One region of the Bacillus cereus group sp. BfR-BA-01383 genome, then DNA from elsewhere that is predicted to be linked to it. Evidence: riboswitches for the same ligand, from Rfam matches in the RefSeq annotation. Region 1 holds a riboswitch; each other region holds the start of a gene.

Region 1 (10,240 bases):
CAACCGGTAATTGTTTTTGATTTATTTGTTTCGCATTCTTTATGTCGAAGAATAAGAATGCATATTCAGCTGCTGTTTCAGGATTTACGGCACGTTGCCAAGCGAAGGCAAAGTCTTTTGCTGTAACAGGAGTACCGTTTGACCATTTCGAATCACGAAGATGGAATGTGTATTTTGTTTTATCGGGACTAACGTCAACCGATTCAGCAACGCCAGGAACAGGCTTATTATCTTCTCCCATTGCATATAAACCTTCAAAAACATTGCGCATTACGTTCATAGATTCCCCGTCTGTTGCTTTTGCAACATCCATTGTTGGAATTTCTGAAGCAAATGATAAGTTAATTACTTGTTTATTAGGTGCTTTATCGTTTGCTTTCGCTCCGCTTGTATTTTCTTTATTTCCCCCGCAAGCAGTTAGTAGTAGACTTGCCCCTAAAACAGATGCAACAACAGGTACAACTTTTTTCTTCATTGTTCGTTCCTCCCTAAATGTGTTGTTCGTAACGTCATAATGTCCATGTCTTGAAGTGTAGCTATAGAAGAGAAAACCTATTATGGATATGTGTATGTAGGTAGTTAGGTGTTCTATACATATATACATGTTGAACTATAATCTATCGTTATATGTTTCAACGTAGTAGACATTATATCTTGATGGTTAAATATTTCGTTTCTTTGATTATTTAGAATATTAACACTGGTAAGAACTATATGTCAATAATAAAAAATGGAGTATTAATTTCGTAAAATAATATATTGGAAAAGCAAATTTCCTCGTATTAGGGAATCTGCTTTTAATATATTTTGCTAAAAAAACAATAGGTGTGAGTGGAAACACGATGATTAAAATTGTATTTTATTTTTCAATTTTTGCCCACTTGAAGTTTAATTGACCTGCAAAGTCCACTTGCACAATGCCTTTCACATAAGAACGTTCTAAATAGGATTCTCCTTTTTGATAAAGAGGAGCGATAACAGAGTCTTTAAACAATATTTTTTCTGACGCTATTAATGCGTCAAAGCGGGCCTTTTCATCACCAGCTAAAGTCGTTTTCACTTTTTCTATTGTTTCATCGAACTCTTTATTAGAGTAATGATCTAAGTTGTAAGGATTATTTGTTGTAAACAATTCAAGGAATGTAATTGGATCAGCAAAGTCAGGGCTCCAACCGTCAATTCCGATTTCGTAGTCACCTTTTAATAAAAGTGAAACTTGTTGCTTACGCGGTTGCGGTTTTATATTTACTGTTAAGCCTTCTAAATTCTTTTCTAGTTGCCCTTTTAGGAACTCACCAGTTTTCTTCTCAAGGTCACCGTCACTTGTTAACAATTCTAATGTGATCTTTTCAGAACCAAGTTCTTTTTTTGCTTTTTTCCATAATTCTTGTGCAGATTTTGTATCAACTTTTGTTAAATCGCCGTTTGCAGCACGGAAGTCTTTTCCGTCAGGCCCTTTTGCAAAGTTTTTTGGTACGAGACCATAAGTTGGTGTAGAGCCATCATTTAATAACGTATTTACAAAGGATTTTCTATCAATTGTTTGATTGATTGCTTGGCGTGCAGAAACGTTTTGAAGTACTTTGTTTTGCTGATTCATACGTAAAAATTGTACGCCTACGTTTGGACGTTCTTTAAAGTTAGCATCTTTTTTATATTTATCAACGAAGTCAGATGTTAGTTTGATACGGTCTAATTGTTTAGATTCGAATAAATTTACTTCTGTTGATTTTTCTTTTACGACGTTAAAGTTGATTTCTTCCAGTTTGACAGTATCTTTATCCCAATAGGTAGGATTTTTCTTGAATTTAAAGCTTTGTTCGTGCTTCCAATCGCTTAGTGTAAAAGCCCCGTTGTACAAAATTGTATTATCTTCTAAAGCGTACTTATCACCTTGTGCTTTAAAGAATTCTTCGTTAATTGGTAGAAATGTTGGGAACGCTGTTAAGCTAATAAAGTACGGAACAGGACGCTCTAATTCTACTTCAAACGTATGGTCATCAACTGCTTTTACACCAAGTTGGTCGGCTGGAAGTTCTTTGTTGTTAATTTTTGTTGCGTTTTTAATATCAAAGAATAGAAATGCATATTCAGAGGCTGTCGCTGGGTCAACAGCTCTTTGCCAAGCGAAGACAAAATCTTTTGCTGTAACAGGAGTACCGTTTGACCATTTTGAATCTCGTAAATGGAATGTGTATTTCGTTTTATCGCCACTTACTTCATGAGATTTTGCAACACCAGGAACAGGTTTATTACCTTCACCAAGATTATACAAACCTTCAAATACGTTTCTCATTACTTGACCAGAATCAGTATCTGTAGCACGAGCTGTATCCATCGTTCGAATCTCAGTAGGTGAAGATAAGTTTAAAACCTGTTTACTAGGTGCCTCGTCTTTTGCATTTGCTCCGCTAGCTTCGTTTTTATAACTACCGCAACCAGTTAATAAAATACTTACTCCTACAACTGATGCGATACCGGGTACAAACTTCTTTTTCATTTGATTTTCCTCCTAAATAATTAATAAGTTTGGATGATGATGAGGGAAATGAAAAATAAAAAAATCCCTCTTTTCTGATTGAGAAAGAGGGATTTTTACGTACAAGTTATGCACCCGTATATAAACGAAGTCCCTCATTCTATCTTTCAAGCATAAAGCTTGCAGGAAGTGGCACAGTATTCAAAATGAACCTGCTGCCGAGGTTTCAAAGGGCCAGTCCCTCCACCTCTCTTGATACAATGAGTAAACGAATAAATTTTATTAATTTTTGTGTTTCTTTGATAATTCAAAATCTTACACCTTGGATACGAAGGTGTCAATCAAATGAAATATAGTTTAAATTTTCAGTTTTTTTAAAAGTAAAAAAACCACTGCATATGGCAGTGGTTTCCTACTAGAAGTTAAAGTTATCTGGATCTGGACCGACGCGATGATTTTCATTTAAAGCTTGAATTGCTTTCATATCATCTGAGCTTAATTCAAAGTCGAAGATGTTTGCATTTTCAATAATGCGGTGTTCTTTAATTGATTTAGGAATCGTTACAACTTCATTTTGTAAATCCCAGCGTAAAATAACTTGTGCAGTCGATTTATTATATTTTGTAGCGATTTCTTGTAAGGTTGGATTATCCAGTAGTTGCCCTTGCATTAATGGTGACCAAGCTTCAAGTTGGATGTTATGTTCTTTACAGAAAGTGTGTAATTCTTCTTGTGCTAAGCGTGGATGGTATTCCACTTGGTTAACCATTGGCTTAATTTCAGCGATTTCAAATACGTCTTGTAAGTGGTGGATATGGAAATTACTCACACCAATAGCACGAACACGACCATCTTTATAAAGTTTTTCTAACGCTTTCCATGATTCAGTATATTTCCCTTTTACAGGCCAATGTACTAGGTATAAATCTAAATATTCTAGACCTAATTTTTCTAAAGTCGTTTCAAAAGCTTGAAGTGTTGATTCGTAGCCTTGATCGCTATTCCACACTTTTGAAGTGATGAATAACTCTTCACGAGGAATACCGGATTCGCGAATTGCTTGACCAACGCCATCTTCATTTTGATATATTGCTGCAGTATCGATGCTACGGTATCCATTTTTAATCGCTGCTTTTACAGAATCGATTACTTCCGATCCATCTTCTACTTTGAAAACACCTAAGCCGAACCAAGGCATTTTCACACCGTTATGCAATGTTGTATAGTCTTTTAAACTTGTTAAATTCATATTATTTCCCCCTAGCTTTTTTGTTTGTTGCTTCTACTGCTTGTTGAATTGCTTCTGAAAAATTATATTCATATAAAGTTTTAAGACCTTCAGCTGTGGAACCGCCTGGTGTTGTTACTTGTTCGCGGAGGTTAGCTGGATCTTGCGTCTGTTCAAGCATAGAAGCAGAGCCAGAAATCATTTGAATGACAAGGTGTTTTGCGGTTGCTTCATCGACTCCATAACTTTTTGTTGCTTCAATCAAGCTTTCAGCAAAGTAATAAAGGAAAGCTGGTGCACTTCCAGTAACTGCAGTAAGCTGATGAATTTCTTCCTCGGTGCAAAGTTGTGAAGTACCAATGCCTCTTAACAGCAGTTGCAGGGTTTCTTGATGCATCTCGTTTACTGATTGTCCCATTGTATATAAGGAGATAGACTTACCAATTTCAGCAGCTGTATTTGGCATAATCCAAGCAACAGGTGTGCCTTGGGGAAGTCTCTCTTCTAAATAAGATGGTCCGATTCCGGCAGCTACTGTTACGACAAATTGGTTGGTTAGAAGAGGAGATAACTCCTTTAATAACTGTTCATGTGCAGCAGGTGGCATCGCTAAAACAATCGTATCAACAGATGCAATATGCTGCTTCCAATCTGTTGTAGTAGACACGTTATATTGCCCTTGTAATTGTTCTAGCTTTTCTACGTTGCTTCGGTTGGAAACGATAATTTCTTCGATATATTCTCTGCTTGTTTTCAGTAATCCGGAAAATATAGCTTCTGCCATACGACCGGCACCAATAAATAAAATTCGATGTTTATTTTGCATATCCTTTATTCCTTTCTAGTGGAGATATGTTATAAAAAACGATACCATCTTTAAGAGAATTTTGTAAAAAGAAAAGGCTTATAGTGAAAAGAATGAAATTGGAGGGAGGAGGATTGATACAAAAAGGTTATAAATATTATTATATTTGAAAAATAGTTGTAATTAAAAAATCCCTGAAGTAGTTATACTTCAGGGATTAATGGAATATAAGTCTATGCTTTCGTCATACCAAGCAATACGGCGCCACCGATAATTAAAACACTACCTAGTGCAATAAAGATCAATTGGCGTTTTGTTTTCTTTTCGCCTAAGAAGACAATCGCACCGAATGTTGAGATAATGATACCAGTTTGAGATAATGGGAAGCTTGTTGCTACTCCGACACGTGGTAATGAAAGAAGTAAGAATAAGTTTCCTGTTCCCCATAGTAAACCAGATAAAGCATTACGAATTGCATATTTGTTAAATGGTTTATGTTTAGATGTCAGTACAACTGCCCCAACGAACATACCAACTGCCTGCGGTAAAATAGCAGACCAACCATCGATATTATACCAACGAATAATAATTACATATACAAGATAGCCGAAAGTAGAAACAATTAAAGTAAGAAGTCCTTTTTTCAATTGTCCTGGTGGCTGTGCATTTTCTTTATCATCTAATGAAGTGAATACAACACCAACTACAATTAGTAGGATTGCAATCGTTCCCATAATGATCGTTGTAGTAGTAGTCCACTCATGAAAAGCGATAACCCCAAAGATAGAAGTTGCAACAAGTTGCATACCAGTAGAAATAGTTACAGTAGTTGAAACACCTAACTTTTCAACTGTTTTTAATTGGTTTACTTGTCCTAAAGCCCAGAATAAACCTGAAATAAAACCAACAATCAAGATTGTCATTGTTAAAGCTGGTTGAGTAAATACATACATAACTGTTGCGAAGAATAGAGCACCGATTGTCATACCTACCGTTTGGCTATATGCGCCACCGCCCATTTTTACGCTTACTAATAAGATGTTTCCCCATGCAATTGCAGGAAGAAGCGCTAATAAAATGTCCATTACAAGACTCCCTTCGTTTTGCTATACCAATATAATTACATATCGTTCTAACGATCGGTAATGCCCCACTAATAGAGTAGAAGATTACCGATCGCTAAAACAGGATGAAGAACTTACGATATAAATGCGTTTTCATTTCTTCATCTTTTCAAACACCTCCATATAATAACAGGAAATTGACTGTTTTAGAAAGTGAATTCAAATAAAATGTATATTTGAATAAAAAGTAAAATTCAGTCATTAATTAAACCATTTTATTTTTCGGGAAATAAAAAAAGCAGCTTTTGTCGAAAGCTGCTTTAGGAAGTGGTAATTCGTTTATTAATGAGTTGAATACATAATAAAAATAGAAGTGACATGCTAATCGTTATGATGACAAGAGTCCAAGCGAGTTGCATATCACTTGCATCAATGGCCATGTAAATGGCTGTTGGGATTGTCTGTGTTTTACCAGGAATATTTCCCGCAAACATGAGTGTAGCACCAAATTCTCCTAGTGCCCGAACAAAGCTCAAGATCATACCACTTAGTAACGCAGGAAATGCAAGTGGGAGTGTAACGTGTAGAAAAACTTGATATTCACTCGCACCAAGGTCGCGTGCGCCATCTTCAATTTGCACATTCGCGATAGAAAACCCTGTTTTTGCTGATTGATACATAAGTGGAAATGCAACGACTGTAGAAGCAATGATCGCAGCAGTAGATGTAAACATAATGGACTGCTGAAATAATGATTCAATCCACTTTCCAATGGGACTGTTATTTCCGAAAATGATAATGAGAAAAAAGCCGATAACAGTTGGTGGAAGCACCATTGGTAATAAGAAAACAGTTTCTAGTAGTACTTTATATCGCCACGAGGATCGCGCTAATGCTCGTCCAATAATCGTTCCCAAAATCGTAACGATAATGGTGGCGCACGCAGCTACTCGCAAAGATAGAAAGACAGGTGACAAAATTGTATCAAAGCTCATAGCAATTATGGCAGGATTGTAAATCCATATTTCTTAAAGATAGATTGTGCATCTTTTGACTGTAAATACTCATAAAACGAAGTCGCCTCTTTCTTATGCTTTGATTCTTTTATAACACCTAAAGGATAGTGTATTGGCTCATGAGAAGTAGCTGCTGCCGTCTCACCAATCTTTACTTTGTCTGAAATGAGAGCATCTGTTTTGTATACAATACCAGCATCGACATTACCTGTTTCTACATATGTTAACACTTGGCGAACATCTTTTGTAAATACGATTTTATTTTGAATGTCATTCCAAAGATTTTCATGTGTGAGAGAAGCCTTTGCATATTTTCCAGCAGGTACAGATTCAGGTGTACCAAGTGCAATCTTCTTGATTTTCTCATCTTTTAAATCTTGAAATTTTGTAAGAGAACTATCTTTTGGAACGACTAGAACTAGTTCGTTTCCAAGAAGGTTTTTTCCTTCTTTTTCATCAATGAATCCTTTTTTAACAAGGGTTTGGAATTTATCTTCTGCTGCAGAGAAGAATAAATCAGCGGGTGCACCTTGTTCAATTTGTTGTTGAAGTGCACCAGAAGCACCGAAGTTAAAAGAAAGTTGAATATTTGGCTCTTTCTCTTTATATTGTTGTTCAATTTCTTTTAATGCATCTTGTAAGCTTGCAGCAGCTGATATAGTCAGTTCGACTGTTTTTCCCTCTTTAGTAGCTGATTTTTCTTGCTTTTCCCCGTTTGAACAAGCAGCACTAAATATAAGAAGGAAAGAAAGTATAAGTGCCCCGATGGATCGTAATGTGAATTTGTTCATAAAAAAATCCCCTTTCGTTTTGACATATTCAATTATAACTAAATATAACTAAATATAACTAAATATAACTAGTTATAATTGAATATAATTTGAACGATTGAGTTGTTTTTAAAAAATAGGAGAAATATTCTTTTCTTTGTTACAATGAAGGAAGAAAGTGAGGAATCGTCTATGGATCATCATTCCTACACAACGGAAGAGGTAGCAAAGCGATTAAAAGTATCAAAACTAACTGTATACGACTTAATTAAAAAAGGAGAGCTGCCTTCTTATAGAGTTGGTAGACAGATGCGTATTGATGCAGCAGATTTAGAACAATATATAAAACAAATGAAAACAGGAAAGATACAAGTTACCTCTGCAAAGAAGGACGATAGTAGTATCTTGAATACATGCATTATTAGCGGGCAAGAACTAACGTTAGATATGTTGGCAAAACGTATAGAAAATCGTTTGCTAAGTTCAAATGTTTTAAGAGCGTATCAAGGTAGTTTAACGAGTTTAGTGAAAATGTATCAGGGAGAAGGAAGTATCGTTAGTCTTCACTTGTTTGATGGGGAAACGGGTACATATAATGTTCCTTACGTAAAACGTATTTTAGTGGGACAACCATGTATTATGATTAATTTATTGGCAAGAAATGTTGGGTTTTATGTGCAAAAAGGGAATCCAAAGAAAATAAAGACATGGGCTGACGTATCCCAATCCTCTATCAGATTTATAAATCGAGAACAAGGTTCTGGTATTAGGGTATTAGTGGATGAGCAATTGCGAATTCAAAAATTAAATAAAGAACATATTAGCGGATATGAACGGGAAGAATCGAATCATCTTGGTGTTGCCTCGCAAGTTGCGAATGGGAAAGCTGATGTTGGGGTAGGATCAGAAAAGTTTTCGCAAATTGTAAATGTAGATTTTATTCCAATCATGAAAGAGCAGTATGATTTAGTAATTTTGAAGAATAAAGAAAATGAAGAGCTTATCGAAGTTGTGAAAGGAATTCTGCAATCAGAAGAATTTCATAATGAATTAAAAGCAATTGGTGGATATGATATGACGAAAACAGGTCAAATTATATACGAAACAAACTAAAAAGCTGCTTGTCTATAAGACGAGCAGCTCTTTCTATATAAAGGGGGTTGGGGAAACGAATTGTTAAACAAGACTTTGAGCAAGTGTGTAAATGAAAGCTGTAAGAAGAGTTGCTCCACTTGCAAGGCCGATAAAGTCTGATTTGTTGAAAGTAATGTTGTTCATCATGATCTCTCCTTATTTGTTTAATGTAGTTGCAACAGATTTTGCATCGACAAGTGCGGATAGCACCATGCCCATTGTATTTAAAAATTTGTTTGATTTTATATTGTTCATCATGCGTATCCGCTCCTTTTCGAATTGTTGTTGCCCTGCTTATGTCTTAATTATAGGAAATATGGTCACCTGCAACTATCGAATTAGCTTACGAAAGACTTACACTTTTGTAAGAAAAAAAGACATTCCTGTAAGAATGTCTTTTAAAGCAAATTAATGTGATGATGCTCTTTAATTGTTTTTAAAAAGCTTCGCATTGAATTGGTCATATAACTATCTTTACGGCGTATGAAAACTGTTGAAATACTGCCGTATTTCTCGGGAATTGGATGGCAGTGTACTTTACCTGCTGTAGAAAGGTGTTGCACCGCAGACTGGGGAACGAGTGTAATCCCAAGACCGAGTGCTACACTATTTAATATAGTTTCTAATATGTTAAATTCCATAATTCTTTTTGGTAGTAAACCTTCATCTTTAAGCCATCGTTCTAGTTTGGAACGGTATCCACATCCTTGATTAAAAACGAGTAGGGGCGTCGTTGTAAATTCTTCTATATGAAAAGCTTTATTTTGTGTCACAAGCATTAATTTTTCTGTACTAACATCGTACTGTTCAATAAGTGGATGTTTAATAGGACCTGATATAAAGGCACCATCTAATTGATGATCAAGCACTTCTCTAATAAGTCCTTCCGTTAGACCAGCTTGTAATGATAAATCGACATTTGGATAGCTTTTATAGTAAGAAGACAAAATGGTAGGTAATGTACTTACTGTTTCGACTGTGCCGATTTTTAATATACCAGAGGGTGTTTCACTATCTAAAAATACTTGTTTTAATTCTTCAACGTCTTGCAAAATTTTATTAACATAAACGAGCATTTTCCTCCCTTCAGCTGTTAAAGTCATGCCTCGTTTATGACGATAAAAGAGCGGTGTTTTTAGCTCGTTCTCTAATTGTTTAATACGTGCTGTTACATTTGATTGTACGTAATTTAATTCCTTTGCGGCGTTACTGGCACTACCGTATTCAGCGACGCTTTGGAAGATTTGTAAGTCTCTTAATTCCATACTACGATCCCCCTTGATGTTAACTATCATTATAAATGATAGTTAACATCATTTTGAATCATTTTACGTGATATATTTTTTCTTTTACAATTCTCTTTGTGCAAATAGAAAGAAGAGGAGGATTGTGGTGAGAAGAGGTCAAATGATAATAGGCGCTTTGGCGTGTTTAATCGCAAGTATGTCATGGGGAGCGATGTTTCCGGTTGCTGATCATGCGCTAGAATACATAGATCCATTTTATTTTTCACTTATTCGCTATGGAGCAGTGGCGATAGTACTGATTGTATTATTATTAATGAAAGAAGGGAAACAGGCATTTCGTTTAGAGGGAAGAGGAAAGTTACTCGTCTTTTTTGGAACGATGGCGTTTACTGTATATAATGTACTCATATTTTTAGGTCAAATGTTAATGGGGAAATCAGGTGTAATGGTAGCCTCTATTATGGAAGCACTTATGCCGATGATTTCTATCTGTATTT
Region 2 (10,240 bases), on a different contig from region 1:
GATGGGACAATCCTTCTTCTCACTAACGGTAGGTGCCTCGGTAATGGTAACGTATAGTTCGTATTTAAAGAAAGAAGAGCATTTAGCGAAATCAGCAACATCTATTGTAAGTTTAACTGTGTTTATTACAGTACTTGCAGGATTAGCGATTTTCCCAGCGATTTTCGCATTAGGAGTTAAACCGACAGAAGGACCAGGGCTACTGTTTATCATTCTTCCTGCTGTCTTTGCGAAAATTCCATTTGGACAATTTTTCTTCATTATGTTTTTAGTGTTATTTTTCTTTGCGACTTTAACATCTGCGATTTCAATGCTTGAAATTGTAGTAGCATCTGTTGCGAAAGATAATGAGAAGAAGCGTCCGTCAGCTTCGTTATTAATTGGTATTCTTATTTTTGCAGTTGGAATTCCATCAGCGTTATCGTTTGGAATTATGAGTGATGTGAAAATATTTGGTAAGACATTCTTTGATTTCGTCGATTTTTCGGTAAGTAATGTATTAATGCCGTTAGGAGTACTAGCTATTTCGCTATTTGTACCAAATAAAATGAGTAAAGAGCTATTAATGAAAGAATTAGAAGTTACGGAAACGAAAGGGAAAACATTATTTAACATTTGGTTCTTCTTACTTCGTTATGTTATTCCGATAACTGTAATTATCGTATTTTTAAATGCGATAGGCGTATTTAAAATGTTTGCATAATAAAAAGACGGAGAAATCTCCGTCTTTTTATTATGTTGTAGAAGTATTTAATAAGCGATTATATGCTTTATAAGCTGTGACAACTGCGATAAATGATCCAATTAAAAATAACGCTGAGCCACCGAATGTGAATAACCGGCCGATGTATGTTTCTCTAGCTTCTTCTATTTCTTCTTGTAATTGTGTATTCATATTTATCACCCCGCAAAATATAGGCATTTAGTTATAGTTTATGTAAAATGCCTACAAAGTGTGAAATGGCAGTAAAAAACTCGGTATGCACCGAGTTTTTTTATAATCCAATATAAGGAGATGGATCGACAGCGTTTGTCTTACCGACATTCCATTCACCAAGGTGAAGCTCGAAGTGTAAATGTTGTCCATAAGACTGACCAGTATTCCCCATAAATCCAAGTTGATCGCCTTGTTTTACAGTTTGTCCATTCGATACAGAACGGCTATTCATATGAGCATATACTGTCGTATATGTTTTTCCATTTATACGGTGTGATAAATACACAACGTTTCCGTAACTAGATGATAATTCTGAGCGAATAACAACGCCATCTGCAGCGGCGATAATGGGAACCGTTCCTGACGCAGCAATATCGATTCCTTTATGGTTATCTAAAGAACGTGTACCAAATCCTGAAGTTTTCGATCCGGCTGCTGGTTTAATAAATCCACCTATATTCGTATCGTGTGGTGTTGGAGCAGCTTGAGCAGGTGTAGCAGCTTGTTTGCGTGCTTCTTCTGCCTTACGAGCTGCTTCAGCTTTCCGAGCATCTTCTGCACGTTTTTCTTCTTCAATTGCTTTTTGAACAGCTTGACGCTGATTTTCTAAAATACCTTTTGACTCTTCTAATCCTTCAATCTCTGAATCTACTTTTGCTACTTTTGTATGTAGATCGCTAATAAAAGTTTGTTGCTGCTGTTGGTTATTTTGTAATTCTTGCTGTTTTTGTACTAATTTTTGCTCAGATTCTTTCAGTTGTTGCTCTTTTTTCTCAACAGCTTCTTTTTCTGTCGTTACAGCATCTTGATCAGTTGTTTGTTTTTTCACAATATCTGTATCGTTGTTTAATATTAAACTTACGGAGTACATATTATCAACAAGATCAGCAATGTTTGTAGAAGTTGTTAATACCTCTGTAATCATATTTGTACGAGGTTTTTCTTGCATAGATTGTAACCGTTGTTTAATAATTTCCTGACGCGTATCTATGTTTGTTTGTAATTGCTCTATATGTTTCTTTTTGTCAGCAATTACTTGTTGTGTTTTGGTAATTTCTTTTTTGGTATCATTTAATTCAGCTTCGTTTTTATTAATAGAAGTAGTTAATTCGTCGATTTTCTTTTGTAATTCTTGAATTTCTTTTTCTATTTGTTCTTTCTCAGCTGATTTATTTTGTAAGTCATTTTGTTTGCCATCTAATTCTGATTGTATATTAGATAATTTATCTTGATTTGTTTCAGCGTATACAGGTGAAAGTAATGGAGAAACAAAAATCGTTCCTGCTGCTAAAACACTAAATGCTGCAAATCTCTTTTTCATTGTTGTCTGGCTCCTTTCCCTATGAATGTTATATATCATAAGAAGAAGGGTGTCTATCGTTGTAATCATAATGTAAAGAAAATTTTATAAAATTGCTAAGTTTTGTCGGAATTTAGTATTTTTTCGTATTGTTCGTCATAAAATTAAAATGCTTGAATGTATAAAAAAGGTGTAGATTTCTATTTGTTTTTTTAGAAAAACATGGAAAATGATGGAGTTTTTGGAGGGGGAAACATCACTTTAAAAACCTATAAATCACTAGTGAGGAATCGATCTCATGTGAGGTTTTCTGACATGAGGTTTGTTTTTGTCAAGAAAATTATTTGCGTTCGGGCAAAGTTATTTTGTTGTCAGATTTTAATTTTTGATTTATGATTTTTAACAGGGACAAAATGTAGTGAATTGTCGAATAATATGTAATACTCTTAATTTCTTAGTTTTATAGATATAGATAGAATGAGAGATAGATAGAGTGACACATCGAGGGGGGTTACAACAAGTATGAAAAGAATAGGACTTGCATGGCAAATTTTAATAGGACTTGTGCTTGGTATTGCAGTTGGTGCGATTTTCTTTGACAATCCAGCAGTTGCGAAGTACTTACAACCAATTGGTGATATTTTCATCCGATTAATTAAAATGATCGTTGTACCGATTGTTGTAGCAAGTATTGTTGTTGGGGTTGCTGGTGTTGGTGATATTAAAAAGTTAGGTCGATTAGGCGGAAAAACAATTCTTTACTTCGAGATTATTACAACGATTGCGATTGTTGTTGGTCTATTGGTAGCGAATATTTTCCAGCCAGGAACCGGCGTCGATATGGATAAATTAACAAAAACGGATATTTCTAAATATGCAGAAACAACAGAGCAAGTACAAAGTCATTCGTTTGCGGATACATTTGTAAATATTGTTCCTACGAACATTATGAAATCATTAGCTGAAGGTGATATGCTTGCTATTATCTTCTTCTCTGTACTATTTGGTTTAGGTGTAGCAGCGATTGGTGAGCGTGGTAAACCAGTTCTGCAATTTTTCCAAGGTGTAGCAGACGCCATGTTTTACGTTACGAACCAAGTTATGAAATTTGCACCATTTGGTGTATTCGCATTAATTGGTGTTACAGTTTCTACATTTGGCCTTTCTTCATTAATTCCATTAGGGAAATTACTCATTGTAGTATACGGAGCAATGATCTTCTTCGTTGTGGTCGTGTTAGGACTTACAGCGAAAATATTTGGAATTAACATTTTCCAATTCTTTAAGATTTTAAAAGACGAGCTGATCTTAGCGTATTCTACAGCAAGTTCAGAAACAGTTTTACCGAAAATCATGGAGAAAATGGAAAAATTCGGTTGCCCGAAAGCAATTACATCTTTCGTTATTCCGACAGGTTATTCATTTAACTTAGATGGATCAACTTTATATCAAGCAATTGCAGCAATTTTCTTAGCGCAAATGTACGGTATTGATTTGTCCATTACGGAACAGATTACATTATTACTTGTATTAATGGTTACATCAAAAGGTATCGCGGGTGTACCGGGCGTATCATTCGTTGTACTATTAGCGACACTTGGTACAGTAGGTATCCCAGCTGAAGGTTTAGCATTCATCGCTGGTATTGACCGTATTTTAGATATGGCTCGTACAGCGGTTAACGTTGTAGGTAACTCTTTAGCAGCTGTAGTTATGTCTAAGTGGGAAGGTCAATATGACGCTGAAAAAGGACAAGCTTATTTAAAAGAGATATCTGAAAAGGGTCAAGCGGCTTAATTATAATATGAACAAGCTCTCACATAATATGTGGGGGCTTTTCTATATATAGAAGAGGAGCGGACGTAATGAAACGTAAATATGGTGACGGTTCTTCGTGGAAGCGACTAATAGAGAAGAATTATATAGTCAAGCAAGTTGAAGCAGGTATGTTAGGGGTATTGGATATAAAAAAAGTGAGAGAGCCTAGTTATAAAGAATACAATGGTAAAGAACTTTGTATTGCAGATGATGGGTATACATGGATGCAATATTTTATAACGGGGAAGAACTTTGCGATAACAGCTATGCTAGATGATAGAAAAAAATTAGTGCAATATTATATTGACGTAACGAAACAATATGAAATAGACGAACGAGGTTTACCTTATTTTGATGATTTATATTTAGATGTAGTAGTGTTACCAAACGGTGAAATATATATATTGGATGAAGATGAGTTAGAGGATGCATATAAGATGGGTGATGTTACAAAGGAAGAATATGAATTAGCTTGGCATACAACAAAATGGATAATAGCGGCAATAAAAAAGAGAGAATTTTATTGGATTTCAATTTTAGAGAAAGAAATTGAAAAGTTGAAATGATTGCTGTATTCGTGTTTTTGTATAATTACCAAAAAAATCTATACAAAAAATAATTGACTTTTTTTTTGTAAGCAAGTAAAGTTAGGGAAGAAATTATTATTAAAAAATAAATACGAAACCTTCTTATAAAGAGAGGCGGAGGGACTGGCCCTACGATGCCTCGGCAGCGGACTCGATTTCAGAGTGCTGTGCCAAATCCAGCAAGCATGTGCTTGAAAGATGAGAAGAGTGTTTCTTATAGATGTATAAGACCTCTTCTCGTTGGAAGAGGTCTTTTGTTATTCATTAGAAAAAAGGTTGAAACTAGGGAGAGATGGTACTTTGAAAGAAACGAGAGGAAATGGTTTAGCTTTATTACCGCTTGGAATATTTTTGGCACTATTTATTGGTTCTGGAATTATTACAGGTGATTTCTATAAATTGCCGATACTTGTAGCGATTTCAATTGCTGTAGGAATCGCTTTAGCGATGAATCGTAAAGAAAGCTTTAATGTGAAAGTAGAACGATTTGCTAAAGGGGCAGGAAACCCTGATATTATGATTATGGTTCTGATTTTTGTACTCGCAGGGGCGTTCTCTGAAACAGCAAAAGGGATGGGCGGAGTCGATTCAACTGTTAACTTAGCGTTATCTATTTTGCCGCAAGGATTTATCGTTGCTGGGATTTTTATTATCGGGGCGTTTATTTCATTAGCGATGGGAACTTCAATGGGAACAATTGCGGCGTTAGCACCGATTGCTGTAGGTATTAGTGGGCAAACTGATATCTCAATTGCATTAACAATGGCGACGGTTGTTGGCGGAGCGATGTTTGGTGATAATCTATCGTTTATTTCTGACACAACAATTGCAGCGGTTCGTTCACAAGGAACGGAAATGAAAGATAAATTTAAAACGAACTTTTTAATTGTATTACCAGCGGCTATTATTACAATTGTACTATTAGTAATACTTACTATAGGAAGTGACACAGAAATTAAAGCCCATACATTCGATTGGATAAAGATTTTACCGTATGCAGGAGTACTTATTACAGCACTGCTTGGTTGGAATGTACTCATTGTATTAACTGGTGGAACTGTATTATCTGGTGTAATCGGTCTTATAGATGGAAGTTATACGTTAGAGAGTTTCTTTAAAAGTGTAACGACTGGAATGGGCGGTATGATGGAGTTGGTGCTACTTGCTATTTTAATTGGTGGTATGGTTGAATTGATCCAATATAATGGCGGTATTCAATATTTAATGAATCTTTTAACGCGTAATATTCGTTCGAAAAAGGGAGCGGAGTTTGGTATTGCCGGATTAGTGAGCATGACGAATATGTGTACAGCAAACAATACAATTTCGATCATTTTTACAGGTCCACTTGCGAAAAATATTGCGGATCAATATGAAATTGATCCCCGTAAATCAGCGAGTGTATTAGATCTTTTCTCATGTTGTGTGCAAGGGTTAATCCCGTATGGTGCTCAAATGTTAACTGCGGCAGGATTTGCAGCGTTATCTCCGATTGAATTGTTGCCATATGCATTTTATCCAATTTTAGTTGGAGTATGTGGAATCATTTCTATATTAATTGGTTTCCCGAGGTTTTCTAAAGTAGGAGAAAAGAAAGAGTATCATAAAATAGCATAATTAAATTGAATTTTATTAGTAGTAACAGAAGCCAAGCCGTACAGAGAACATTCTCTGTACGGCTTTTTATGTGCGATAAAAGAGTAAATCACCTGTGTTTTTACAAAAGGCTGAATTCAACTCAGTCTTAAGTCTGAGGCGAAAACGGTTCTTAAGCTCGTTATGGAAAAATGAAAAAATAGTTAAGATAAGAGTATCAAATCGAAGGGAGGCGAGCACAAGATGAAACAATTTCTAGCGTTTATCGCGGCCGGTATTTTGGCTTTAATTGCTCTTGGTAGTCTTGCTGGTATTGTAGGATTCGCAATTGGAGCAGGAGTTGTGTACTGGAGCTATAAATCATTTGTGCGAGCTAAATCATTCTTTGGAAAGTTAGCTTGGGGTATTGTTGGTTTAATCGGTTTGTCCATTGCACTTTCTCATTCCCCAGCATTAATCGGTATCGCAGCACTAGTAGTTTTATACTACGGATACCGTGAGTGGAAAAAAGAAAAAAATGTAGTTGTTGATTCTGCTCCAGAAAGTTCTAAACCATATAGCAACTTTGAAGATGAGTGGAACAAGTTAATGAAAAACTAATATAAAATAAATCAAATTATAAAGTAGAAGAGAGGAAGATTATAATGAAACAATCTTTATTCGGACGTGTACGCGATGCAATTTTAGCTGATTTTCATAATGTGTTAGATGAGAAAGAAAGAAAAAATCCAATTGCTATGTTAAACCAATATTTACGCGATAGTGAGCGTGAAATAACAAAAATTGAGAAGTTAATTCAGCGTCATAAAACATTAAAATCTAACTTCGCTCGTGAGCTTGAGCAAGCACGTTATTTCGTTAATAAAAGATCAAAGCAAGCTATCATCGCACAAGAAGCAGGCGAACTACAATTGCATGAACGTGCATTAGAAGAAGTAGCGTATTATGAAGGGCAAGTAACTCGCTTAGAAGAAATGTATGCTGGTGTTGTAGAGCAAATTGATGAGTTAGAGCGTCGTCTTTCAGAAATGAAAAATAAATTAAAAGAAATGAACGCAAAGCGTATGGAATTAATGGCACGTGAAAATATGGCGCATGCAAACCGTCGTATGAATACTGCTATGCATAAAATGGATGAAAATAATCCGTTCTTACGATTCGAAGAAATTGAAGATCATATTCGTGATTTAGAGCTTCGTATAAATGAAGAGCATGAGCGTGATACATTTGATATGAAAATTGCAAAACTAGAGCGTGAGATGAAAGAGAAAAATGAAGTATCGTTAACGAAAGAGTTAACAAAATAATTGTAGTATATAATAAAACAGGCGTATGATATAGTGATAGAAGAAAAGGTGTTGGAAAGCAATGCCTTTTCTTCTATGTATATGTAATTAGAAGGGGGGAGCTGAAATGAAGAAGCAATTTTCAAAAACACAATTAATGGGGATGCTCCTCATCATATTTGGATTCGGTCTTTTTCTTGATATGGTACTTGGACATTTTGAACCAGGTGGTCTAATTTTTGCATTTATTATGATTATGTTTGGTAGGCATTATCGGAAGAAGAATCGTTATGTAAGGGGAAATGTATTTTTATTTGTTGGTGGTATAGTATTTTTATTCTTCTTATTTTCATCAGCAGCCTTTGTACTCGTAGTATTTGCTTGTCTAGCTTTAATTGGTTATCAACTTATTCAGCAAGGGCATCAGCAAAAAACGATGAAAGTTGAAATTAAAGAAAAAGGATATATAGATGAAGAGAAGCAAATATATCGTACAGAACCATATTTAAAAAATATGTTTGTAGGTAATGTCCGGATGATGGATCATATTTATGAACTTGAGGATATAAATGTTCAATATGGTACTTGTGATGTTGAAATTGATTTAACGAATGCGATGATTCCAGAAGGAGAAACCGTAATTGTTATCCGAGGTGTTGTTGGTAATATTCGGTTATATGTTCCGTATGATTTGGAACTGTCTTTAAATCACTCTGTTATTGTTGGGCGGGTGCTTCTGCCAGGACACGAAGAAACAGGATTTAACCGTAATGTTACGTTTAGAACAGAACAGTATAAAGAAGCTCCTCGCCGTATAAAAATTATTTCTTCGCTTGTCGTAGGCGATACGGAAGTGAGGAAAGTATAATGAAAAAACAAAAGAATATTTCCTGGATGTATATTCGTTATTCCATGTTGTCCTCTGTGAGTATCGCACTTATTTGTATAATTGTATATGTATGGAAAAGCGAGCAACAAGTTTATGATTTATTATGGAAAGAATCCATTGCTTCTGTTCCAATTGGCTTGTTTATTATGAGTACTAGTCTTCTTATCGGAGGAATTGTAGGGTATGCAATCGGTTATTATATAGAGCAGCGTATACAAGGGTTAAATACGTTTCTATTTGAAGTAGAGCGAGGAAATTTTCCAAGTGATGTTTCGTTTACTGCGGATGATGAATTTCATGAAGTGGAACGAAAAGTAATCAGCCTTGCTCGTCGATTAGAGGAGCAAGCTGGGCTATTTCAAAAAGTAACGAATGAACGAGCTCATTGGAATGAAGAGATGAGACAAGAAGCGATTTCTCAAGAAAGGCATCGATTAGCAAGGGAACTGCATGATTCAGTAAGTCAGCAGCTTTTTGCAATGTCGATGATGATGTCAGCTATTAATGAACAAGTAGCTGAAATTCCAGACACGACGAAAAAACAGTTACAGCTTGTTGAGAATATGGTTGTAAATGCACAATCAGAAATGAGAGCACTACTTCTTCATTTACGTCCTGTACAATTGGAAGGTAAAAAACTGACAGAAGGTATAGAAGAATTATTAACGGAACTATCGAGAAAACAACATATGAAAATTGAATGGCTAATTGAGCCAATTGAATTAAAAAAAGGTGTAGAAGATCATTTATTCCGTATTGTACAAGAAGCGCTATCAAATACGTTACGACATGCGAAGGCAAAGAAAACGGAAGTGCGTCTTCGTAAAATTGATCAATATGCGATTTTAAAAATTATAGATGATGGCGTTGGATTTGAAGTAGGAGTTAATAAGGCGGGTTCATATGGCTTACGATCCATGCAAGAGCGTGTTCATGAGATTGGTGGGACACTAAAAGTGCTTAGTTTTCCAAATAAAGGAACGCAAATTGAAGTGAAAGTACCGACTATGATTGAGAGAGGGGGAGAAGTATGATCAAAGTATTACTTGTTGATGATCATGAAATGGTTCGCATGGGTGTATCGGCGTATTTATCGACACAGCCAGATATTGAAGTAGTGGGAGAAGCTGAAAATGGAAGAAAAGGTTCAGAATTAGCACTGCAATTAAGACCGGATATTATTTTAATGGACCTTGTTATGGATGAAATGGATGGGGTTGAAGCAACGAGGGCTATTATTCAAGAGTGGCCAGAAGCAAAAGTTGTTGTTGTAACGAGTTTTTTAGATGATGAAACCTTGTATCCTGTTATTGAAGCTGGAGCGACAAGTTATTTATTAAAAACATCAAGAGCAAGTGATATTGCGGACGCTGTGCGAGCTACGTATGATGGCGAGACAGTATTAGAGCCTAAAGTTACTGGTAAAATGATGTCTCGTATGCGCCAAAAGAAGGAACAACCTTTGCATGAAGAGTTAACAGAAAGAGAGTATGAAATTTTGTTATTAATTGCAGAGGGGAAAAGCAATCAAGAAGTTGCAGATGAACTATTTATCGCTCTTAAAACAGTGAAAACACATGTAAGTAATATATTAAATAAGTTAAATGTGAGTGATCGAACGCAGGCAGTCATTTATGCCTTTAGACATCAATTGACGAAATGATAAAGGGCTTTGGCTATTACTATTGCCAAAGCTTTTTATTGACGATTAATAATGTAAGCGATATCACCTAGGTGTTAACAGTACATACAATATTTGGAATGGATAAATCGAAAAAATTAGGGGATTACGTGAACGCATTACAAGCGCTTTGTGAGCAATATAAT
Region 3 (10,240 bases), on a different contig from region 1:
TTCATCTATGCTCGCCTCCTTACAGACTTGCTTTTTTTGTATGATAGTCTGTTGCTTGCTCAAACGCATGTGCAACGCGGTAAATTGTCGCTTCATCGAAGTGTTTACCAATGATTTGTAGACCAAGTGGCATGTTGTTAGCACCGAATCCACATGGAACAGAAATCGCTGGAACACCCGCTAAGTTTACTGGGATTGTTAAAATGTCATTTGCATACATTGTCATTGGATCGTCCACTTTTTCGCCCACTTTAAATGCCGGAGTTGGCGTTGTTGGCCCAATAATAACATCATAGTTAGCAAATACATTTTCAAAGTCGTTCTTAATTAATGTACGTACTTGTTGTGCTTTTTTGTAATATGCATCATAGTAACCAGAGCTAAGAGCAAATGTACCAAGCATAATACGACGTTTTACTTCATCACCGAAACCTTCGCTACGTGTGTTTTTGTAAAGATCTAATAAATTATTTACATTATCAGAACGAACACCGTAACGTACGCCATCAAAGCGTGAAAGGTTAGCAGATGCTTCAGAAGAAGATAGTAAGTAATACGTTGCTAGAGCGTATTTAGAGTGTGGAAGAGATACTTCTTCCCAAGTTGCGCCCATACCTTCTAATACTTTTAAAGCAGCTAATACTGACTCACGAGCTTCCTCGCCAACACCTTCGCCTAAGTATTCTTTTGGTACAGCAATGCGTAAACCTTTAACGTCGCCTGTTAAGCCAGCTAAATAGTTTCCAACTTCAACATTTGCAGAAGTTGCATCCATACGGTCAATACCTGAAATAGCTTGTAATAAGTATGCATTGTCTTCTACTGTACGTGTAATCGGCCCGATTTGGTCAAGTGAAGATGCGAATGCTACTAATCCGTAACGAGATACGCGTCCGTAAGTTGGTTTTAAACCTACAACACCGCAATATGCAGCTGGTTGACGGATAGAACCACCCGTATCAGAACCTAGAGAGAATAATACTTCTCCTGCTGCTACAGCTGCCGCAGAACCACCACTAGATCCGCCTGGAACGTAATCTAAGTTCCATGGGTTTTTCGTAGCATAGAAACCTGAGTTTTCATTTGAAGAACCCATTGCGAACTCGTCCATATTTAATTTACCGATTGTAACTGTGTCAGCAGCTTTTAGCTTTTGCACAACTGTCGCATCATAAATTGGATCAAAGTTTGCTAACATTTTGCTCGCACAAGTAGTACGAAGACCGTTAGTTACAATGTTATCTTTTACACCGATTGGCATACCGAATAATAAACCATTATCTTCAGCACCAATCTTTGCATCTAATTCTTTCGCTTTCGCGCGTGCATTTTCTTCATCTAATGTAAGAAAAGCTTTTACGTTATCTTCAACATCCGCAATACGTTTGTAAGATTCTTCTACTAAATCCGTAACGGAAATTTCTTTGTTGTTTAACTTCTTATGTAACTCTGATACCGAATGATCAAATAATGACATCGAAATTCCCCTCCTCTATTCTAATACTGCTGGAACACGGATTTGATTATCTTTGTGATCCGGTGCATTTTTTAATACTTCTTCTACTGGTAAACCTTTTTCTGGTACATCTTCACGCATAACATTTTTCATAGTTAATACATGAGTTGTTGGTTTTACATCTGTTGTATCTAATTCATTTAACTGTTCTGCAAATGTAACAATTGCATCTAGTTGTTTTTGAAATTTTTCTGCTTCTTGATCAGTAATTGCAAGACGTGCTAAATGTGCAACGTGCTTTACATTCTCAACGGAAATTCTTGACACGGCTAGGCCACCTCCATAATATATCGTTCAATCTACAATACTATTGATGATACCAAATTTTCAGTACTTCAAGCAAGTCAACACATGGCACTTACAGCATTTTTACATAAAAAAAGAAAGGCAAATGCCTTTCTTTACAATTTAGTCTTTATCTAGCGGTTCATTTTTCGGAAATCTCTCGTTATCTTCTTCATTATCACGAATTGTTTTTTGTAATACAAAACAAGACATCGTTAAAAATAATGTTCCAATTAAATAGTATCCTTTTACACTAAGCGTTTCATCTAACGTATAAATCCCAATTAGCATACCTGAAAGCGCACAAACAAATGAAGTCCATGCTAAAAACGTGAACGCTTGCGTATTTCGTCTTCTCATCGTTCTCCCCCTCGTTAGCTGTACACCCATTATAGATAAATATATTTATCATGATGGATTTTTATGTAAATTATCTTTTTCTATTTATTAATCTACCATAAAAAAATTCCATTTTGAATATAATTTTCTGCCTAATCCGAAAAAACAGTTAAAATCATTGACATTTATTTCAATTCCACATAAAATAAAAACAAATATTACGAACCTCGAAATATACGGGAGTGGAAATAATTGTTGCAATATGAACATTTTTTAGACTTACTGCTAGATAACGCCAAGAAACTTTTCTATCCTGAAGAATGGGTAAGCCTTGATTTAACACTTTCCAAGACAGAAGTATTTTGTTTACTTTGGATGGAACGAAATACAAATATCACAATGACAAAAATTGCTGACCTTCTTGATATACCGATGAGTACAACGACAGGCGTTGTAAATCGCCTTGTAAAAAAGGGGTATATTGAACGGTACCGTGATGAAAACGATCGACGTATTGTATTAATTCGTTTAACAGAAAACGGCGTAATGCTCGTTCAAGAGGTAAAACAAAATGCAGCCCATTACTTTAGCCTAGTGACGGAGGCATTGTCAGAGGAAGAAAAAGCATTCTTACTAAAAATCTTCCAAAAAATTATGAATCACATCGCTACGTCACAACAAAAAACAGAAGAAAAGGTTTCTACACCTAAAATGAAAAACATTCCGATTGAATAAAACCCTAGCTGGGTTTTTATTCAATATTTTATTTCGTAACTCGTAATATTCGACACTCGAAACAAAGGGGATATGATGATGAGAATTATTTTATATACAGGTAAAGGCGGCGTAGGAAAAACTAGCATTTCAGCAGCAACGGCACTTCAAAGTGCAAAACGAGGTTTAAAAACTTTAGTAATGAGTACAGATCCCGCTCATAGTTTAGGAGATTCATTTGGTATAAAGCTATCTTCTGAGCCATTAGAAATTCGAGAAAATTTATGGGCACAAGAAATTAATACTATTTATGAAATGGAAAAAGGCTGGGGTAAATTGCAGAAATACATTACACTGCTCTTCACTTCTAAAGCAGCTGATGATATTACGACAGAAGAATTAACGATGTTTCCTGGTATGGAAGATTTAATTAGCTTACTTCGAGTACTCGATTACTATAAACAAAACACCTATGACGTCATCATTATTGATTGTGCACCAACAGGAGAAACTTTAGCAATGCTCAGCTTTCCAGACATGCTCGGCTGGTGGATGGAAAAACTCTTTCCTATTAAAAGAAAGGTTTTAAAAGTCGTCCGTCCTGTAGCACAACCACTTCTCGGCGTCCCTCTCCCAACAGACGATATTATGGATGAATTAACAAATACATTAGAACAACTCGGAGAAATGCGGGATATTTTATCAAACCGAGAAGTAACGAGTATTCGCGTTGTTGTAAATCCTGAAAAAATGGTCATTAAAGAAGCTCAGCGCAGCTTTACGTATTTAAACTTATACGATTACAACGTAGATGCCATTATGATTAACCGCGTCATCCCTAACACTGTCACCGATCCTTACTTTCAAGCATGGAAAGATACACAAAAGAAATATAAAGCATTAATTCAAGATAGTTTTCAGCCACTTCCTATTTACGAAGCCCCGATGTTTGAACAAGAAGTTGTTGGTTTACCTATGTTAGAGCGTGTAGGAAATGCTTTATTTAAAACTGACCCTTGTCCTACTGAAGTAAAATTTAACGGCCGCACACAATATGTGAAAAAAGATGGCGATGAATATATTTTCGTTCTGTCCATTCCCTTCTCAAACAAAAGTGAACTTTCATTAAATCAAAAAGGTGATGAGCTTATCATCCGCGCAGGTTCTGTTAAACGGAACATCACATTACCAAAAACGTTAACACATCTTTCTATTCAAGGAGCAAAATTTGAAGAAGATGTACTAAACATTCGGTTTGGAGGTGTAGTACATGCATGATGAACTACTAAGAAGGGTAATTCGGACAAAGATAAAAGTCGGTATGCATATATTAGAAGAGCTACCTGATCCAATCCAGCAATCAGCTAAGCAAATACTAAATATTTTGCAAGAGGAGCTAGCTGCTTATCCGAAAGAACAAGCGCATCACGAAGATAATTTAAAAAGTTTCATAATTGAATAAGCATCTCTGTATAGAGGGCCTTTTTAGGCTTTCTATACCTTTATTGGAGTGATGTAAGTTGGTGAAAAAACATTCCACTATTATGCTCTGGATTATTCCTTTATTATTTTTCATTCATAACCTTGAAGAGGCTTTCCAGATGCCACAATATCTTGTTAATCAATTTTCAATTCATTTCATAGACAATAAACAATTTATCATTGCAATTACTATATTAACAATCTTTGTTCTACTCATAGTCATTCTATACCAATTACAAATCTTATCTTCTATTTACTGGATTATTTTTATTCAAGGAGCTATTTTCTTTAACGCTGTTCAACATATTATTTTATTTGTTATTTATCGTTCTTATAATCCAGGAGTAATCTCAGCATCTATCATTATCCTATTTTCTCTTTTCTTATTTTCATCAAAGAAACTATTAATCCCTAAAAAGAAATTAGCAATTACACTCATTTTTAGTTTAATCTCTTACCCAATCATAATTTGGATCTCCTTATTATTAGCTAGCTGCTTTAATTAAAAAAAGACCAGAAAAACTCCTGGTCCATCACTCTACTTAACAAACATTGGATTCTACGTTATACAAAATTGGAAGGTACAGAATTAGGGTTTGTTTGTTAAGTAGATTATATGTTGAACGAACTAACAGCGGAGGGGTTCCTTCTGTTAATCCATTAAACCCAATCATTACTTTACAATTTGTTCAAGCTCCTCAAGTGAAAGATCTACTGAAATTGAACCATCATTTGTTTCTTTCTTAATTGCATCTGTTACTTCTTTTGAATGATACAATTCAATTACCTTTTTCAGTGTTGGATCATCTTTATCTTTCGTACGAGCTGCGAAAATATTAATATAAGGCTTCGCATTTTCATTTTTTGGATCTTCTAAGAAAATCGGATCCTTCGCTGGATCTAATCCAGCTTGACCAGCAACACCGTTATTAATAACTGAAGCTGCTACATCTTTTAACACACGAGGTGTTTGTTGTGCGATAACCGGTGTAATTTTTAACTTCTTCGGATTTTCAGCGATACCACTTGGATCTCCAAATAGACCAAAATCTTTCTTAAGCTTTAATAATCCAGCTGCATCAAGTAGTTTTAATGCGCGCGCTTGGTTCGTTGGATCATTTGGAATAGCAATTTCTGAACCATCTGGAATTTCATTTGCTTTCTTATGTTTTTCAGAGTATAAGCCCATTGGTGCAATTTGTGTTGTACCGACAGCTGTAATATCTAGCTTATGCTCTTTTTTAAATTGTTCTAAGAAAGCAATGTGCTGGAATGAGTTTAATTCAATATCTCCATCAGCTAACGCTTTGTTTGGAGTTGTATAATCAGAGAACTCAACTAGTTTAATTTTAATTCCTTCTTTTTCAGCTTTCTTCTTTAAAATTTCCCAAGCGTCTCCATCCGTTCCTGTTACGCCGACGCGAACTACTTTCTCTTTCGCTCCTGCACCCGTGTCTCCACTTGAGCAGCCGCTTAATGCTGAAATCCCTACAATCGCTGATAATGCAAATGCTAAAATTTTCTTCATTTTCTTTTCCCCTCTTCCTTTTTATGATCTGCGTAAAAAGACTTTCGCAAAGTAGTTTCCTAAATTTTGAGCTATCTGTACAAGAATAATAAGTAAAACGACCGTTACAAACATAACTGATGTATCAAAACGTTGATAACCATATGTCATCGCTAAGTCACCAAGACCGCCACCACCGACAAGTCCAGCAACTGCTGAAAATTCAATTAAACCAACTGTCATAAACGTCACACCTAAGATCAATGGCGCTAACGCTTCTGGCACAAGAATTTCAAAAACGATTCTAAGTGGTGAAGCTCCCATCGCTTGCGCTGCTTCAATTACCCCTTTCGGAACAGAAACAAGATTTGTTTCAACCATTCTAGCAATACCAATTGATGCAACTAACGTCATTGGAAAGATTGCTGCCGCTGTTCCAATCGTCGTTCCGATAACACTTCTTGTTATTGGACTTAAAGCTACTAAAAAGATAATGAACGGAACCGGACGAATTGTATTAATAATGACATTAAGAATTGAAAAGACCCATTTATTTTCTAAAAAATTCCCTTTACGTGTTACATATAAAAGTAAACCTAGAGGTATACCAAGAATTGTAGCAAATATAAGGGTTACAATTACCATTAAGAGGGTATCCCCCGTCGCATCTAATATACGAGGCCAAAATATACTCCAATCAACTCGCATGAGCTTCTACCTCCTTCAGCTGCACTTGCAGTCTTAGATGTTGTAATGCTTTTTGAATTTCTCTCTGCTCACCTTGCAGTTCTACAAGAAGATTTCCAAATAAAACATTTTGGAGTTCAATAATATTTCCGTACAGTACATTTACATCAACGTTATAGTTTTTTGCGATATATGATAGTACCGGCTGTCCTGTCTCCTCACCAGTAAAAGTTAGGCGATAAATCTGACCTCCGTTTTGAATTTTCGCTAGAACACTTTCTGGTAAGTGATCATTAATAACAGAACGCACAAAGTTTTGAGTCGTCTTTGTTTTTGGTTGTGTGAAAACATCAAACAGTTTTCCTTCTTCAATAACTCTTCCCTTCTCCATTACAGCTACACGGTGACAAATTTCTTTCACCACATGCATTTCATGTGTAATAAGAAGAATTGTTAAATTATATTCTCGATTTACTTTTTTCAATAAGTTCAAAATTTCTGTCGTTGTTTCTGGATCTAAAGCTGATGTCGCCTCATCACATATAAGAATATCCGGTGATGTTGCAAGTGCTCTTGCAATCCCAACACGTTGCTTTTGTCCGCCTGATAGCTGCTCTGGATAATAGTTTGCTTTATCTTCTAATCCTACAAACTTCAGCAGTTCATTTACCCTTTCTTTGATCTCATTCTTTGGTACTTTCGCTAACTTTAATGGATAAGCAATATTTCCAAACACTGTTCTTGAATTAAATAAATTAAAGCTTTGAAAAATCATCCCGATTCTTTGTCTTAATTTACGTAATTCTTTCGTCGACAATGATGTAATATCTTTATCATCTATCGAAATCGTTCCCGCAGTTGGTCTTTCCAACATGTTTACTAAGCGTAATAACGTACTCTTTCCAGCGCCACTAAAACCGATAATGCCAAAAATTTCGCCCTTCTCAACTGATAACGTTACATCCTCCACCGCATGAACAGATTGCCCACCTGATTCATATACTTTACTTACATTGTTAAAAGAAATCATTTTCTTCCCTCCTATATGCTATAAAAACTTGAAGGAGAGCTTTCGAGGTAAAATAAAAAGTGCTCTCCTTCTTATCAACCATAAAGATAAGAAGGAGAGCACTTATATGTACTCATTCACATCTTCTCATCTTCCAAGCCTTTATAGGCTTGCTGGAGTTAGCACGGTATTAAAAAAACCCGTTGCTGAGGTATCGTAGGGCCAGTCCCTCCACCTCTCTGGATAAGAATGTATCGATTTAATTGTCGTTTAATTAATTCTCATTATAGAACTCTGAATAATAAGAGTCAATATATTTTTCGGAAAAATATTAATTATTTCTTTATTGAAATTTTAGAATGAAAAATAATAAAAAAATAGTAATCTTTAAAGTTATGTAAAATTCTTCTCCCTCATATTTTTAAACAGGAGAATCTTCTCTATGAATTGAATAACATTATTTGAATATGAAATCGGAGGAAGATAAATATATGAAAACAACTCTTTTACTCGTTGATATTCAAAATGATTATTTTCCAAATGGAAAGATGGAATTGCGTAATCCAGTAGAAGCAAGTGAATACGCTAGTCAGCTACTGCAACACTTTAGAATAAGAAACGAACCTATTTTTCATATCCAACATGTAGCAATAAAAGATGATGCTACTTTTTTTCTACCAAATACAGAAGGTGTACATATTCACAAAAATGTCCGTCCACTTAGAGAAGAAATGGTTATACTCAAACATTATCCAAATAGCTTCCGAGAAACTGATCTTCTAGAACAATTACAGCGTTTAGACATTGAGCACGTCGTCATATGCGGGATGATGACTCATATGTGTATTGATGCTACCGTAAGGGCTGCTTTTGATTTTGGCTTTCAATGTACCGTTATACATGATGCTTGTGCTACAAAAGATCTTTCATTTAAAAACGCTACTATACCAGCTGTTTATATTCACAATACAATTCTGGCAAGTTTAAATGGAGTGTATGCAAATGTAATGAGTACGGAAGAGTTTTTAACTACAAAAAAACACTCCATTCAGTGAGCAAAACCGAAAAGAGTGTTTCTTGTCAAACCATAGATTTTCTTTCAAATTGTATTATACAGGAAATCCTTAAAATGAATACTAAAAAATGTGACTAATAAGTCAACTTTTCTCGTTGTTTTGTTTCTATTTACATGTTTATCCCGCTATTAATAGGGTTTAGCTAGTTCTAATCACCTTATAGTAATATATGGTAATTACTTTCGATCCAAATGAACTAGTTTCCCCTATTATAGGGTAAGTTAAAGCATACATTGTCCAAAACGTTAAATATATATAACTATAAATGGCTATGGAAAAATAAAGCCTGTGTCTTCAATGGCCAAGTACTTTTCGATATAGGCTCTATTATTTGCTGTATCTTTAAAATAACGTTTGATCAAAAACAGGGGTATGTGTAGCAATGGAACAAAAACTTACGTTAAGTATTAGCGGACATAAACTACTGATTTTTATATATTTGAACGATGAATAACTTACCTATTTTCTTGTGTTTGCTCGCGCCATATACAGAAAAATTCAGGAAAACGTAACGTATTATTTATCTGTTTGTTTTTGCTTCTTTTTCAAATACTCCGCACGCAATTTTTCAAGTTGCTGCTTTTTATCAAATTTGGCAGGCGTCTGTTTTTCATGAAACTTTGCCACAGCTACCTGACTTTTGTAATCCAATTGGTATTTTCCCACTTTGTTCACCTACTTTTCTTGTCTTTAAAGAGAATCTATTCAACAAATATAATATACCTTATTTTACTGAAATAAACCTTATTACTTTATTAGTTTTTCTACTTATATCTATCTTAATCCACATGTAGAAAGTTTTTCAAAAAAAGAGATCTTCGCAGACTGCGAAGATCTCTTCTACTATTTCTTATAAAGTTTCAGAAGTAGTTTTTGCTTGCATGTGAAGTGCTAAGTAATCAGGGCCACCAGCTTTAGAGTCTGTACCAGACATGTTAAAGCCACCGAATGGTTGGTAACCTACGATTGCACCAGTACATCCACGGTTGAAGTATAAGTTACCAACGTGGAATTCTTCACGTGCTTTTTCAATATGGTCACGGTTGTTAGAAACAACTGCTCCTGTTAAACCGTATTCTGTATTGTTTGCAATTGCAAGTGCATGATCAAAGTCTTTTGCTTTACAGAATGCTACTACTGGTCCGAAGATTTCTTCTTTCATTAAGCGAGCATCTTCTGCAACGTCAGCAACGATTGTTGGTTGGATGAACCAGCCTTTAGAATCGTCTCCTTCGCCACCTGCTAGAATTCTACCTTCTTCTTTACCAATTGCAACATAGCTCATTACTTTATCGAATGCAGCTTGGTCATTAACAGGACCCATGTTTGTACCTAATACAGCTGGGTTAGCAACTGTTAATTCTTTTGTTAATTCAACAGCACGATTTAATACGTGATCGTATACATCTTCATGGATTACTGCACGAGAACATGCAGAACATTTTTGTCCTGAGAATCCGAATGCTGATGCAACGATAGATTTAGCTGCTAATTCAAGATCTGCTTCTTTATCAACAACGATTGTATCTTTACCGCCCATTTCAGCGATAACACGTTTTAACCAAATTTGTCCTGGATTTACTTTTGCTGCACGCTCATAAATACGAATACCTACATCGCGTGAT

The links. Region 1 has a riboswitch for S-adenosylmethionine ahead of MR065_RS21455 (peptide ABC transporter substrate-binding protein). Riboswitches for the same ligand answer to the same signal wherever they lie in the genome.
Positions count from the first base shown of each region.
Region 2: it holds a riboswitch for S-adenosylmethionine, as region 1 does, so the genes downstream of both, MR065_RS13590 (Na+/H+ antiporter NhaC family protein) here and MR065_RS21455 (peptide ABC transporter substrate-binding protein) in region 1, are expected to answer to the same signal.
Region 3: it holds a riboswitch for S-adenosylmethionine, as region 1 does, so the genes downstream of both, MR065_RS22955 (methionine ABC transporter ATP-binding protein) here and MR065_RS21455 (peptide ABC transporter substrate-binding protein) in region 1, are expected to answer to the same signal.

Region 1 covers NZ_JAKUFP010000030.1:44,452-54,691, reverse strand. Annotated here, with positions in the region: partial or broken gene MR065_RS21460 (peptide ABC transporter substrate-binding protein) at 1-475, opposite strand, end outside; gene MR065_RS21455 (peptide ABC transporter substrate-binding protein) at 860-2,500, opposite strand; SAM riboswitch class I at 2,637-2,741, opposite strand; gene MR065_RS21450 (aldo/keto reductase) at 2,895-3,728, opposite strand; gene proC (pyrroline-5-carboxylate reductase) at 3,730-4,533, opposite strand; gene MR065_RS21440 (GRP family sugar transporter) at 4,746-5,597, opposite strand; gene modB (molybdate ABC transporter permease subunit) at 5,897-6,571, opposite strand; gene modA (molybdate ABC transporter substrate-binding protein) at 6,577-7,383, opposite strand; gene MR065_RS21425 (substrate-binding domain-containing protein) at 7,528-8,475, shown strand; gene MR065_RS21420 (DUF3948 family protein) at 8,539-8,640, opposite strand; gene MR065_RS21415 (LysR family transcriptional regulator) at 8,895-9,761, opposite strand; gene MR065_RS21410 (DMT family transporter) at 9,889-10,240, shown strand, end outside.
Region 2 covers NZ_JAKUFP010000012.1:35,922-46,161, forward strand. Annotated here, with positions in the region: gene MR065_RS13565 (sodium-dependent transporter) at 1-703, shown strand, start outside; gene MR065_RS13570 (hypothetical protein) at 734-895, opposite strand; gene MR065_RS13575 (murein hydrolase activator EnvC family protein) at 996-2,258, opposite strand; gene gltP (glutamate/aspartate:proton symporter GltP) at 2,760-4,034, shown strand; gene MR065_RS13585 (ribonuclease FAU-1 family protein) at 4,103-4,621, shown strand; SAM riboswitch class I at 4,742-4,847, shown strand; gene MR065_RS13590 (Na+/H+ antiporter NhaC family protein) at 4,943-6,259, shown strand; gene MR065_RS13595 (lmo0954 family membrane protein) at 6,482-6,838, shown strand; gene MR065_RS13600 (PspA/IM30 family protein) at 6,883-7,545, shown strand; gene liaF (cell wall-active antibiotics response protein LiaF) at 7,652-8,392, shown strand; gene MR065_RS13610 (sensor histidine kinase) at 8,392-9,447, shown strand; gene MR065_RS13615 (response regulator) at 9,444-10,076, shown strand; gene MR065_RS13620 (DUF3992 domain-containing protein) at 10,175-10,240, shown strand, end outside.
Region 3 covers NZ_JAKUFP010000037.1:3,283-13,522, forward strand. Annotated here, with positions in the region: gene gatB (Asp-tRNA(Asn)/Glu-tRNA(Gln) amidotransferase subunit GatB) at 1-5, opposite strand, end outside; gene gatA (Asp-tRNA(Asn)/Glu-tRNA(Gln) amidotransferase subunit GatA) at 20-1,477, opposite strand; gene gatC (Asp-tRNA(Asn)/Glu-tRNA(Gln) amidotransferase subunit GatC) at 1,493-1,783, opposite strand; gene MR065_RS22920 (YiaA/YiaB family inner membrane protein) at 1,925-2,161, opposite strand; gene MR065_RS22925 (MarR family winged helix-turn-helix transcriptional regulator) at 2,393-2,875, shown strand; gene MR065_RS22930 (ArsA family ATPase) at 2,951-4,132, shown strand; gene MR065_RS22935 (DUF3926 domain-containing protein) at 4,125-4,316, shown strand; gene MR065_RS22940 (HXXEE domain-containing protein) at 4,399-4,842, shown strand; gene MR065_RS22945 (MetQ/NlpA family ABC transporter substrate-binding protein) at 5,010-5,864, opposite strand; gene MR065_RS22950 (methionine ABC transporter permease) at 5,886-6,551, opposite strand; gene MR065_RS22955 (methionine ABC transporter ATP-binding protein) at 6,541-7,560, opposite strand; SAM riboswitch class I at 7,684-7,789, opposite strand; gene MR065_RS22960 (cysteine hydrolase family protein) at 8,031-8,594, shown strand; gene MR065_RS22965 (hypothetical protein) at 9,132-9,281, opposite strand; gene pruA (L-glutamate gamma-semialdehyde dehydrogenase) at 9,466-10,240, opposite strand, start outside.